Regions from separate parts of the Gottfriedia sp. NPDC058432 genome, predicted to be linked through region 1. Evidence: riboswitches for the same ligand, from Rfam matches in the RefSeq annotation. Region 1 holds a riboswitch; each other region holds the start of a gene.

Region 1 (3,161 bases):
ATTGATTTTAAATGCTTCGATCCAGTTACGATCGACTTTTCGTTTAAGGATTAAATCTCGAATTAATTTTCCAGTTGCTGGTGCAAGCAAAATACCATTTCGAAAATGGCCGGTCGCAAATAAGATTTGATCTTCTTCGGGATGAATTCCAATAAAGGGATTATAGTCGAGAGTTCGCGGTCGTAATCCTGCCCAAAATGAATCAATTTTCATGTCTTCAATTTCGGGAAGCATTTTTTTAGCGCTTTGTATTAATGACTCAATCCCCCTTAAGCTAGGGTTCTCATTCCATTCGTTATCGATCATCGTAGCTCCGATGACAAGGCGACCGTCATTCCTTGGAACAATATAATTTTGTTCATGGAAAAGAGTATGTTTTAATGCAACCTTTTCACTTCTGACCGCGATGCATTCACCTTTAACGGGAATAATTTCATGATGTAATCCAAGCTGCCCAAACAATGAATTACTCCAAACACCACTTGCAACTACAAGAGTTTTTGCTTCAAAATTGCCATTTGTAGTTTTAATTAAATAATGTGAATCATTTTTTTGAATCTGAAATACATGAGTATATTCAAATATAGATGCACCTAAAATTTGAGCACTCTTGCAAAACGCGTTACAGACAGAAACAGGTAATACATTCACGTCGTCTTCAATATAAGCTGCTCCAATTATGTTTGGATGGACACCAGGTATCTGTTTTTTTAACTCCTCATGGTTATACCAAAGTGCCGAAGTTTGAGTGAGTAGTGGAGTTAATTGTTTTTTTTCTAAATCGGTATAAGCTAGTTTGAAAATGCCACCTTTTTTTAGTTCAATATCGATTCCACATAACTCTTTTAATTCTTCTTGAAGTTGAAAATAAGTTAATTGACTGTTTCTAGCAAAAGTAAAAAATGACTCGGACTGATCCCACTCTGAATGGGCACCAAGCATTCCTGCAGCTGCCTTAGTTGTTTTCTGTCCAACTTGCTGTTCTTCAAGAACTGCGACATTAATGTTTTCTTTCGCTAGATAATAAGCAATGGAACAACCTATTATTCCACCACCAATTACTACAACATCAAATTTCTTGTTCATAAGCGAATTTACACCTTTCAAAATATTGCAGAGCAGCTTCTAGTGGATTTCGGGCAGAAAAAATGCCAGACATTACAGCTATACCATCAATATCGTTCTCTTTTAGAACTTGGATATGTTCAGGTAATATACCGCCGACTGCATAGATTGGTATAGTTAACGTTTTTTTCATTTCTGGAATTAGTTCAATCCCATTAGGTGTTAATCCATTTTTACACTCTGTTTCAAAACAATGACCGTACAGAATATAGTCAGCTTTATCATTTTCTGCCTGAATTGCTTCAGTAAGTGTGTGGACTGATTTTCCTACTCGTAAATTAGGAAAATATTCTTTTACATCAACAAGTGGAAGACCATGTCCTGGTAAGTGAATATTTGATAGGTTAGAGAAAATAGCTATATCTAAACGATCATTTAAAACGATTTTTTTCATATCTACTTTGTTCATTTTTAGTAGATTTAAGAGTGATATTAGCTCGATTGCCTTTTTCGATTTTTCGCGAATATGTACATAGTCGACTGCATCGATTATTTGAATTATTTTTGTAGCAAGTACTTCGACTGAGTGCTGATCATCTGTAATTGCAATAAGTTCCATTTCCCAGCCTCTTTCATTATCAAAATTTTTTCAACAAAAAAACCACTTTCCTAAAACAAAGAAAGTGGTTACATTGCACGCGAAAAAAGTATAAAATGCGCCACTTTCCTACGCAGGTACTAGCCTGTTCAGGTTTTGAGGGTTTAAAAGTAACTACTTTATTCTCAGCCCTTATCAAGGGATCCCCTAGTGATGAATATGTTTGAAAATTAATCTTAGCATAGCATATAAAAAATAATATTCAATACTAAATTTATTTTTACTAGTCCAATTTTATTACCAGAAATTGGGCTTGAAGTATAGTAAAATCAAGTATTTTCGGGAGTATAAAAAAACCAAAAAAATTTTTTATTTGGAATTTCTGTAAAAATTTAGGGAAATAAAAACATTTACATTTTAAATTTGTGGGTTTATATTTAGTTTTGAACAAGTTAATAGATTGACTAGGGGTGTCCAATTAGTTGGGCTGAGAGAGAAACGCGATTAAGTTTCTTAACCCTCAGGACCTGATCTGGTTCATACCAGCGTGGGGAAGTTAGAAATTTCTCATTAATGATTTCATAATTGTTAATGTAGTTTTGCTAACACCTAGCCGGGTCTTAAAAATAAGATTCCGGCTTTTTTCATGCTTTAAATGAATTGGATTTCGTCCTTTTTAAACTAATTAAAAAGGGGAATGAAATCAAATGAACAATTCTGTAAATGAAATGAATTTTTCCATCATGTCTAGTTTTTCAGGGAGTAAGAAGGTATATGTTGAAGGATCTAGATCTGACATTAAGGTGCCAATGCGTGAGATTCAATTAAGCCCAACAACTGGCACTTTTGGAGAAGAAGAAAATGCTCCAGTTAGAGTATACGACACTAGCGGACCTTACACAGATTCAGCTAGCTCAGTTGATATTCGAAATGGACTTAAGGCGATTAGACAAAATTGGGTAATTGAACGAAATGATGTTGAAGAGTATGAAGGGCGCGAAATAAAGCCTGAAGATAATGGATATAGAAAAGAGTCAGATCAACATAATGTTGAAGTATTTAAAGGGTTAAAAAGAAAACCGTTACGAGCAAAGGAGAATGGAAATATTACTCAAATGCATTATGCTCGAAAAGGAATTATTACACCTGAAATGGAATTTATTGCGATTCGAGAAAATGTTTCGGCTGAATTTGTTCGTGATGAAGTTGCTAAGGGAAGAGCTGTCATTCCATCGAATATTAATCACCCTGAAAGTGAGCCAATGATCATCGGTCGTAATTTTCATGTGAAAATTAATGCCAATATAGGTAATTCAGCGGTTACGTCTTCAATCGAAGAAGAAGTAGAAAAAATGACATGGGCTACTCGCTGGGGTGCGGATACGATGATGGATCTTTCTACTGGTAAGAATATTCATACAACACGTGAATGGATTATCCGAAACTCTCCAGTACCAGTAGGGACAGTTCCGATTTATCAAGCGCTTGAAAAAGTTAA
Region 2 (3,161 bases), on a different contig from region 1:
TTTGGATATATGTCTCGCGCAGCTTTAGTAATGGATCGTTCGATGGAGATGGTTGGTTTAACCGGAAAGGCATTTATTCCAATGATTATAGGATTTGGTTGTAATGTACCTGGGGTTATGGCCGCTAGAACAATAGAACAGCCTAGAGAGAGACTACTCACGATTTTGTTAACACCATTAATGTCTTGTTCGGCGCGATTACCAGTATACGCACTATTCGTTGGAGCATTTTTTGCGAAAAATCAAGCAATAGTTGTTTTTTCACTGTATATACTTGGAATCGTAGTTGCATTAATTTTAGCTAAGGTTTTTTCATCTACTATATTAAAGGGTGAGTTTTCATTATTTGTCGTAGAACTTCCACCATACCGTATGCCACAAGGTAAAGCTTTATTTAGAAGCACATGGGACAAAGGGAAAGGCTTTATTCGAAAAGCTGGTACGTTTATTTTTGGTGGTTCTGTAGCTATATGGTTATTATCTTATATGGGCCCAAGTGGTTTCGGTGTTTCGATGGATGATAGCTTTTTAGCAATGATTGGGGGTATACTTACACCAATACTTTCTCCTTTAGGATTCGGTACATGGCAAGCAGGTGCTTCTTTACTAACAGGATTTTTAGCTAAAGAGGTTGTCGTATCTGCTATGAATATTATCTATCACGTGCCAAATGCACATTCTTTACAAGGAATACTGTCAACACAGTTTTCTGCACTTTCCGCATTTAGCTTTATGGTTTTTGTCTTATTGTATGTACCATGTCTAGCAACAGTTGCGACAATTCGTAAAGAGACAGGTTCAGCTAAATGGACATATTTCTCAGTTGGATATGCATTAGTTATTGCATATATATTAGCATTAATTATCTATCAAGTTGGAAGTCTCTTAGGCTACTAGAGAAAGGGGTATCTCCTTATGATTGTCAATATTATAATAGGAGCTCTTATTTTTGGATATGCAGGGTGGACACTTTTACGATATATAAAGAAAACGAAAAAAGGTAAATGTGGCTCTTGCTCGATCGCAAAAACTTGTAGTTCAAATTGTGATACAGTTAATTATTCAAAATAGCAATATGATTTTCTTTAAAGACAAAATTTAAAGGAATCAGTCTAAATACTTGAATAAATTTAGAGGATTAATTAAGATGATAAAGTAATTAAAGTAAATAATTGAATAGTACTAGGGGTGCCGTAAATGGTCGGCTGAGATTAAGACACAGGTAGTCTTTGACCCTTTAACCTGATCTGGATAATGCCAGCGTAGGAAAGTGAACGGTAGAATACATTTTTTGTATTCATAACATTGATTTGTTCGAGCACAAGTCCTTATGGGATTTGTGCTTTTTTGTATTTAAAATCAAGTTTCATCTTCTATCTGTAAGATCAAAGAGTTCTATTCATGAAATAGGGGGAAGAAAATTGAAAAAAGTATTAACGATAGCCGGCTCTGATTCAAGTGGTGGTGCAGGTATTCAAGCGGATTTAAAGACATTTTCAGCTCATCATGTTTTTGGAATGAGTGTAATTACAGCTGTAACAGCTCAAAATACGCAAGGAGTGTTCGCTGTACAAGATATGACACCAGAGATTATTGCAAGTCAGTTAGATGCAATTTTTACTGATATTGAAGTAGATGCTGTAAAAATTGGAATGGTATCTCAAATAGAGACGATTAAAGTAATTGCTGAGAAACTTAAGCAATATAAACCAAAGCAAATCGTAGTTGATCCAGTTATGGTTTCAAAAAGTGGATTTGACTTATTAAGTCCAGATGCAAAGGAAGCTTTAATTCAAGAACTCATTCCTTTAGCAACTGTTATTACGCCAAATCTTCCTGAAGCAGAAGTGATTACTGGAAGAAAAATTACAACGATTGAAGAGATGAAAGAAGCTGCTATTCAAATTCACTCATTAGGTGCAAAGAACGTCCTTGTAAAGGGTGGTCATCTAGAAGGTGAAGCGACCGATATTTGTTTTAATGGTGAGGAGTTTACAAGCTTTAACAGCGTTAGGATTAATACAATTAATACCCACGGTACAGGTTGCACTTTATCATCAGCGATTACATCTAATTTAGCAAATGAACTTGAATTAAATGAGGCAATTAGAGAGGCGAAAAACTATATAACATTAGCAATCAAACATTCCTTTTCAATTGGAAAAGGAGTAGGTCCTGTCCATCATTTCTACTCATTGTATGAAAAGGCAGGCGTTCAACATGTCTAAGCAAAATGCAAAAATGACGAAGTGGAACTTTACAACACTTTGGTTTGGTGCGGCAGTTTCTGTAGCGGAAATTATGACTGGTGCCCTAGTAGCACCACTAGGTTTTAAGAAAGGTTTAACAGCCATTTTAGTAGGGCATTTACTTGGTACACTATTGCTCATTTTAGGTGGAGTCATTGGTTCTCAGCAAAGATTGTCAGCAATGGAATCTACAAAAATTTCATTTGGTAGTTACGGTAGCTATTTGTTTTCGATTTTAAATGTTTTACAGTTACTAGGCTGGACGGCAATTATGATTTTAACAGGGGCTCGCTCTATCAATTTAGTTACAATAAAAGATTATAAATTCGATCACTTATGGGTTTGGTGTTTAGTAATTGGAGTATTAATCGCGATCTGGTTGTACTTTGGACAAAATGCTTCAAAAAAACTTAATAGTTTAGCCGTTTGTTTATTATTTGTTCTAACAATTGTACTGTGTTTTGTTATTTTTAAAAGTGATAAAATCTTAACTCAACCAAGCACTACTGGATTATCTTTTGGAGAAGCAGTTGAATTATCGGTCATAATGCCACTATCGTGGATTCCATTAATTAGTGATTATACTCGATTTGCAAAGACAACAAAGGATGGAGCAATTGGTAGTTTTATAGGTTATATGTTTGGAAGCTCTTGGATGTATATTATTGGGCTAGGCGCAGCACTGGCATTTAATGAAGTAGACCCGGTTGCTGTTTTAATGAGTGCAAATCTAGGATTATTTGCAGTTGGTATCGTTGTCCTAGCGACTGTTACAACAACATTCATGGATGCTTATTCTGCCGGAATATCAGTTACAACCATTTTTCCAAAACTAAATGGAAAACATATAGCCCTTATCGTTACAGCTATAGGAACATTATTAGCCGTTATTTTCCCAATTGAAAAGTATGA
Region 3 (3,161 bases), on a different contig from region 1:
CTGCCAATAAAATTGATTCTACTTTCTCTTGTACTTCATCTGCATTTTCATCAGTTATATCTTCAATACCTTCAAGAGTTGCTTCTAACTGCTCGTCAGTTTCAGAAGATTCATTTTCATGATTTACTTCTAGTGAAGTCGCTGAAATTTGCGATTTACCTTCTTCTAGATCAATTGAATCTTCAATTTTCGCTTCTACAGCTTCAACTGCTTTTTCTGATACTTTAGAAGAGCCTTTATCAAACTTATTTAATGTAGAATCTTTAATTTCGATCCATTTATCTTTTACAAGCTGTACATTGCCTTCTAATTTCTCAACTGAGCTTTGTACTACTCTCAATTGATTTCGAACAGCACCTTTTACGATTTCTGGATCATCTTTAATTTGATTTAATTTGTTCGTTACACTTCTTCCTTTACGTGAGATCTTCTCACGATTTTCCTTGTTAAGTAGAGTAACTCCTGCACCAATTGCGACTCCGACTAGAATATTGCGTAAAGCTTTGTTACGTTTTGACATTCTACATCCTCCTCTAAACTGTTAATTGGTGTTGCTTTAAAATATGCTGAAGTAAATGAGAGCATCCTTCTGTAAGGATGTCATATACTTCATTAAAATTACCCGTATAATATGGATCAGGCACTTCCTTCCACATTGATGCTGGAACATAATCTGAAAGTAGTGAAATCTCTCCTATACAATTATTTCTTGCTAAATTCATTAAATCCTCTTTATTCTGTGCATCCATAGCAACAATATAACTAAAATATTTAAAGTCATTTTCTGTCACTTTTCGAGCTTTCATACCTTCGCAAGTTATACCTTTTTCACTCAATAAACCTTGTGTTCCCTTATGTGGAGGGTGACCTAAATGCCAATCTCCAGTACCAGCTGAGTCTATCATAAATTGTTTATCTAACCCTTTTTCTGTCACTAAATGACGAAAAACAGCCTCAGCCATTGGCGATCGACAAATGTTACCTAAACAGACAAATAATACTTGAATCATCTAAAATGTCTCCTTCAAATTATTTACACTTTCTGCCAAAATTTAGCTGTTCTTTCGTATTCATTCTACACGGTAAATTTTAAAATGAAAAGCAAGCCATTGTGAATAATTTATGGCAAGGATAAATAAGATAATGGTTATAATGCTTATTTTTTACATAATAGCTATGATTACACTCATTTTTTAAAAATAATTTTAATTACTAACTAAATAGTTAACTTTATTAGTGTTCTACGTGAGTACCATTAACAATAGGCAAAATTTTTTTAATTTTTACGGATAAATTAATTGTATTTTTAAATGACCTTGACTATATTTAGTAAAGACAACTAAATGTAAGCTAAACCACAAGGGGAGCCATTTGGCTGAGAGTGAATAGATTAACTATTCTTACCCTCTGAACCTGTTAGTTAGGACTAACGTAGGGATGTGGCACGATGAAAAAGCAACGCCGGGATCATCATGCTACCCAGTATTGCTTTTTTTATTTATTCCTACTGATATCTCCTTACAAAGTGTTTCACTACATAAGTTGTCCATGAGATAAAGGGGGAAATATATATATGAAGACATCAAAGATTCAATTAATGACAGAAATAGCGATGTGTGCAGCTCTAGCAATCGTTTTTGATTTCTTACCATTGTTTACTGCTCCTCAAGGTGGTTCTGTATCATTATCAATGATTCCAGTTTTTCTAATTGCTTTTCGTTGGGGATTAAAGCAAGGTTTAATTACTGGTCTATTATTAGCAGCATTACAAATCGTTACAAAGCTATATTTTGTTCATCCAATCCAAGTATTTTTAGACTATATTCTAGCATTTACAAGTCTCGGATTAGCTGGACTTGTATATCAACAAATAAAAATTAGTTTAGCAAATGGCAATAAAAAAAGTGCAGCAGCCTATATAATTTTAGGAACTTTTATCGGCTCACTAGCTCGTTTCATCTCCCATTTTATTGCTGGAATCGTATTTTACGGTTCATACGCTCCAAAAGGAACACCAGTATCACTTTATTCATTAGTATATAATGCTTGGTACATGGTTCCTTCTTTTATTATTAGTGCAGTTCTATTAATCATTTTACTTTCTTCTGCACCAGTACTTGTACATGTTAAAAAGAATCGAAATCAAGCAGCATAAGTTTTTAGCCAGTCTAAAGTTCCAAAGCGTACAAATAAGTAAGTACAAGATACCCCACCGAGTAGTCATTTTTTACTTACTCGATGGGGTATTTACTTTCATTTTAACATCTATATAGGAAGTTTCTTAATTTTATAGTGGTGCATCTACTAATGTCCATGTTAATGTTGTTTTATATTTGGCACCTACTTCTTTATAAGCTGCACCAGGCACAAAAAGGGTTATGCTAGATGAATTCTGTCCATATGCAATTGTCCATGTTCCAAGTCCCTTCCCTTCATCTGCGTAAGCTAGATTCTGGGCACCGCCACCGGGAACCAATGTCAATGTATTAGCTACTGGTTTATACTGAGCTTCAGTGGATGAGTTTAAAAAAGGATTATTTAATTTTAAAACCGCACCTGTTAATTCATTATTACCACTCTTGAATTGTTCATTTTGCTGTACTGTTAGTTTCCATCCAGTTTTTGTTCTACGATGGTCTGTTACTTGAATAAAATTTGGTACTTTAATGATTGAACCATCTGAAGTTTGTTTTACTTCATCTAATTGAGCAGTATAAACTTCATTTTTACCTGAAGTTTCCTGCACACCAAAATTGAAATTTGACACATAGTCAATACTTAATGAACTCTTTGTTCCTGGTTCATGAGGATTCTCTGGATCAGTTGGGTTAACTGGCTCAACTGGACTTGTTGGGTTTGTTGGATCGACTGGATTTTTCGTTTCTGCCGTTACTGTTACATTTGTATCTGTACTCGTATTACCTGCGACATCTGTTGCAGTTGCACGTACTACATCCCCAGCATACAATGCCCACTGTGGTACGTGTACGGAGAATGAACCATCCGCTCCTGCCTTTGTCGTTAAAAATGATTGGTCAGGTAACGTTATTTTCACAGTACTATTCGCCTCTGTTGTTCCCGTTATACTTGTACTGATATCTGTAATCGGATTTACAACTGGCGGTAAAATAGTTTTGTCTACTGTAAAGTGTAGAATTGTT
Region 4 (3,161 bases), on a different contig from region 1:
AATTTAAATAAAACAGTGAGGACAAGTTATGCGTTTAACAACTTATTCGGATTACTCTCTTCGTGTACTAATATTTCTAAGCTCTGAGCCACGTGAAAAATTAGTTAATATTAAAGACATCGCTGAAGCTTATGGTATTTCTAAAAACCATTTAATGAAAATAATTTATAATTTAGGAAAGATGGGCTATATCGAAACGATACGTGGTAGAAACGGTGGAATCCGTTTAGCTAAATTGCCTACAGAAATAAATATTGGTGAAATAATTCGTAAAACTGAAGAAGACTTTAATATTGTAGAATGTTTTGAGCACGGCAATACTTGTGTAATCACACCAGTTTGCTCTTTAAAACATATATTTAATAAAGCGTTGGATCAATTTTTACAAGTTTTAGATCAATATACATTGGATGATATTGTAAAGAACAATGCCATGCTAAAAGATTATTTTTCCATTAATACAAAGGAATAATATAACATTGAAGAGCGCACGCAATTAAAAAACACAAAAACCAACAAAGGATTACTTTGTTGGTTTTTTCATTTAGAATGGTCTATAGTTTTATATATTTTACGTTTTCCATCGGTTCTTGGAATAAAGATGACGCTATTTTACTAAAAATGGTTGGATCCCCAGTTGTAAAAAATTCATGTGAAGTGATTTCGGAGGTAGATAAGATATTTTGTTGATCTAGTATTGCACTTACCTCTAAAGCTGTTTCATCGCCAGAGCTAATAAGTTGGATCGATGGTCCCATCACTTTTTGAATGATTGGACCGAGTAATGGGTAATGAGTACACCCTAGTATTAGAGTATCAATATTTGAATCAATAAGCGGTGCAAGAGTGTGCTTAACAATATCAAATATTTCAGGTTTATTGTAGTCTCCATTTTCAACAATCCCAGCAAACTCTGGACATGCCAAACCTTCGATTAAAACTTTGTCGTTAATCCGCTTTAATGCAGAATGATATGCTTTACTATTAATAGTAGCATTCGTTCCGATGACACCGATTTGGTCATTTTGTGTTAATTTTATTGCTGCTCTGGCACCTGGGCGAACAACACCAATGACCGGGATATGAAGTTTTTCCCGCATTTCATTTAAGACGACTGAAGTTGCAGTATTACAGGCGATGACTAACATTTTTATATCTTTTTCCAGTAGAAAATTAGTCATTTCCCAAGTGAATTCCCTAATTTCCGTATATGGTCGTGATCCGTATGGACATCTTGCTGTATCGCCTAAGTATAAAATGTCCTCTTTAGGTAATTGTCTTATAATTTGTTTGGCAACTGTTAAGCCCCCAACACCTGAGTCAATGACTCCGATTGGTTTATTCAAAAAATCCCCTCATTTTACTTAAATATTGTTGATGTAGTATATTCTTTATTCATATAAGATTTTACTATAAGAAATGATATTTTTGTTTATCATTCTCTTTTTAAAAATGTTATAATTTCATAGTTTTATTACGCCTATTAACTGAGTATTAAAACAATTAAACGCAAGTTAAAAATAATTCGTAAATTCAACCATTATCTGTTATATTAATGAGGAAAAGTTTATATATGAGAAAAATGTGGAGGAGCCGGTGTTGCTGGCTGAGATAGCGTCCTTAAGATGTTGACTCTTAGAACCTGATCTGGGTGATGCCAGCGTAGGGAACAGTATCTCTTTTAAGATATGTTTTTTACAGCGCATTCACGTCCGGGTTAATATCCGGGCGTTTTCTTTTTGTATAAACAAAGAACAAAAAGGAGATATAGATAATGAAAAAATTAGTAGTATTTTTAGTGGCTATTTGTTTAATGTTAACTGGATGTGGTCAAAACAAAACTACCACTACTAAAAAGACAAAGCAATTAAAAAAGGTGACTGTCGTACTAGACTGGACCCCGAATACAAATCATACTGGGTTATTTGTTGCTAAGGATAAAGGTTACTTTAAGGAACAAGGACTTGATGTAGATATAATCAACCCGGGAGAAACAGGAGCAGACCAATTGGTGGCATCTGGTAAAGCAGATTTTGGGGTTTCTTATCAAGAGTCAATTACACAAGCAAGAGTTCAAAATGTACCGATTGTTTCAATTGCAGCAATTATTCAACATAATACTTCTGGGTTTGCATCACCAGTGAAAAAAGAAATTAAATCTCCAAAAGATTTCGTTGGAAAAACTTATGGTGGATGGGGTTCACCGGTTGAAAAGGCTATTTTAAAATCACTTATGTCAGAAGAAAATGCGAATGTTAATAAGTTAAATATCGTTAATATGGGCGATGCAGATTTCTTTACTGCAGTAAAAAGAGATATCGATTTTGCGTGGATTTATCAAGGATGGACAGGAATTGAAGCTGAGCTTCGTGGAGAAAAATTAAACATGATTTATTTAACAGATTATAGTAAAAAGCTAGATTACTATACTCCAGTTTTAGCTACGAATGAAAAAATGATTAGTAAAAATCCTAAAATTGTAAAAGCGTTTGTTGCTGCAGCGTCAAAAGGATATAATTTTGCGATTGATAACCCAAAAGAAGCTGCATCAATTTTAATAAAGGATAATCCGGATTTAGATAAAAAATTAGTTGAAAAAAGCCAAGAATGGTTAGCATCTAAATATAAAGATGATGCAAATCGTTGGGGTGAGCAAAAATTATCAGTTTGGAAAAACTATGCAGATTTCTTAGCTGAAAATAAATTATTAGAAGGAAACTTTAAGCCAAAAGAAGCATTTACGAATGATTTCTTACCAGCGAAATAAGGAGGAGTTAATATGCAAACTACTTTAATGAGTGTCCAAATTATACCGAAAACAAATAATATTGAGGATGTTATTCCAGCAGTTGATGAAGCGATTAAAATTATTGATGAATCAGGTGTAAAATATCAAGTTCAGCCTTTAGAAACAACTATGGAAGGTGACTTGAATCAATTGTTAAATGTTGTTCAAAAAATGAATGAAAGAATGATTGAAATAGGTTGCCATAATGTTATAACTCAAATGAAAATACTTTACCAACCACAAGGTATCACTATGGATGTATTAACGGAGAAGTACCGTTAATGAAATCTAAAAATATAAAAGGATGGCAACCAATCGTTGTCATCCTGCTTTTTTTAATCTGTTGGCAGCTAAGTATTAAAATTTGGAAAAT

Evidence for each region. A riboswitch is a leader RNA that binds a small molecule or an ion and turns the genes downstream of it on or off. The one in region 1 is predicted to bind thiamine pyrophosphate.
Region 2: linked by a shared signal. The riboswitch ahead of thiD (bifunctional hydroxymethylpyrimidine kinase/phosphomethylpyrimidine kinase) and the one ahead of ACFWM3_RS12865 (thiamine phosphate synthase) in region 1 are both predicted to bind thiamine pyrophosphate.
Region 3: linked by a shared signal. The riboswitch ahead of thiT (energy-coupled thiamine transporter ThiT) and the one ahead of ACFWM3_RS12865 (thiamine phosphate synthase) in region 1 are both predicted to bind thiamine pyrophosphate.
Region 4: linked by a shared signal. The riboswitch ahead of ACFWM3_RS01690 (ABC transporter substrate-binding protein) and the one ahead of ACFWM3_RS12865 (thiamine phosphate synthase) in region 1 are both predicted to bind thiamine pyrophosphate.

Annotation. Positions count from the first base shown of each region.
Region 1 covers NZ_JBHXLC010000011.1:23,304-26,464, reverse strand. The annotation lists gene thiO (glycine oxidase ThiO) at 1-1,086, opposite strand, end outside; gene ACFWM3_RS12865 (thiamine phosphate synthase) at 1,070-1,684, opposite strand; TPP riboswitch at 1,773-1,882, opposite strand; TPP riboswitch at 2,120-2,234, shown strand; gene thiC (phosphomethylpyrimidine synthase ThiC) at 2,371-3,161, shown strand, end outside.
Region 2 covers NZ_JBHXLC010000002.1:114,478-117,638, forward strand. The annotation lists gene feoB (ferrous iron transport protein B) at 1-897, shown strand, start outside; gene ACFWM3_RS02790 (FeoB-associated Cys-rich membrane protein) at 916-1,071, shown strand; TPP riboswitch at 1,175-1,286, shown strand; gene thiD (bifunctional hydroxymethylpyrimidine kinase/phosphomethylpyrimidine kinase) at 1,422-2,228, shown strand; gene cytX (putative hydroxymethylpyrimidine transporter CytX) at 2,221-3,161, shown strand, end outside.
Region 3 covers NZ_JBHXLC010000007.1:111,929-115,089, reverse strand. The annotation lists gene ACFWM3_RS09295 (hypothetical protein) at 1-520, opposite strand, end outside; gene ACFWM3_RS09290 (low molecular weight protein-tyrosine-phosphatase) at 534-1,010, opposite strand; TPP riboswitch at 1,351-1,455, shown strand; gene thiT (energy-coupled thiamine transporter ThiT) at 1,574-2,155, shown strand; gene ACFWM3_RS09280 (WxL domain-containing protein) at 2,288-3,161, opposite strand, start outside.
Region 4 covers NZ_JBHXLC010000001.1:326,089-329,249, forward strand. The annotation lists gene ACFWM3_RS01680 (RrF2 family transcriptional regulator) at 29-472, shown strand; gene racE (glutamate racemase) at 555-1,346, opposite strand; TPP riboswitch at 1,577-1,686, shown strand; gene ACFWM3_RS01690 (ABC transporter substrate-binding protein) at 1,775-2,767, shown strand; gene ACFWM3_RS01695 (thiamine-binding protein) at 2,780-3,070, shown strand; gene ACFWM3_RS01700 (ABC transporter permease) at 3,070-3,161, shown strand, end outside.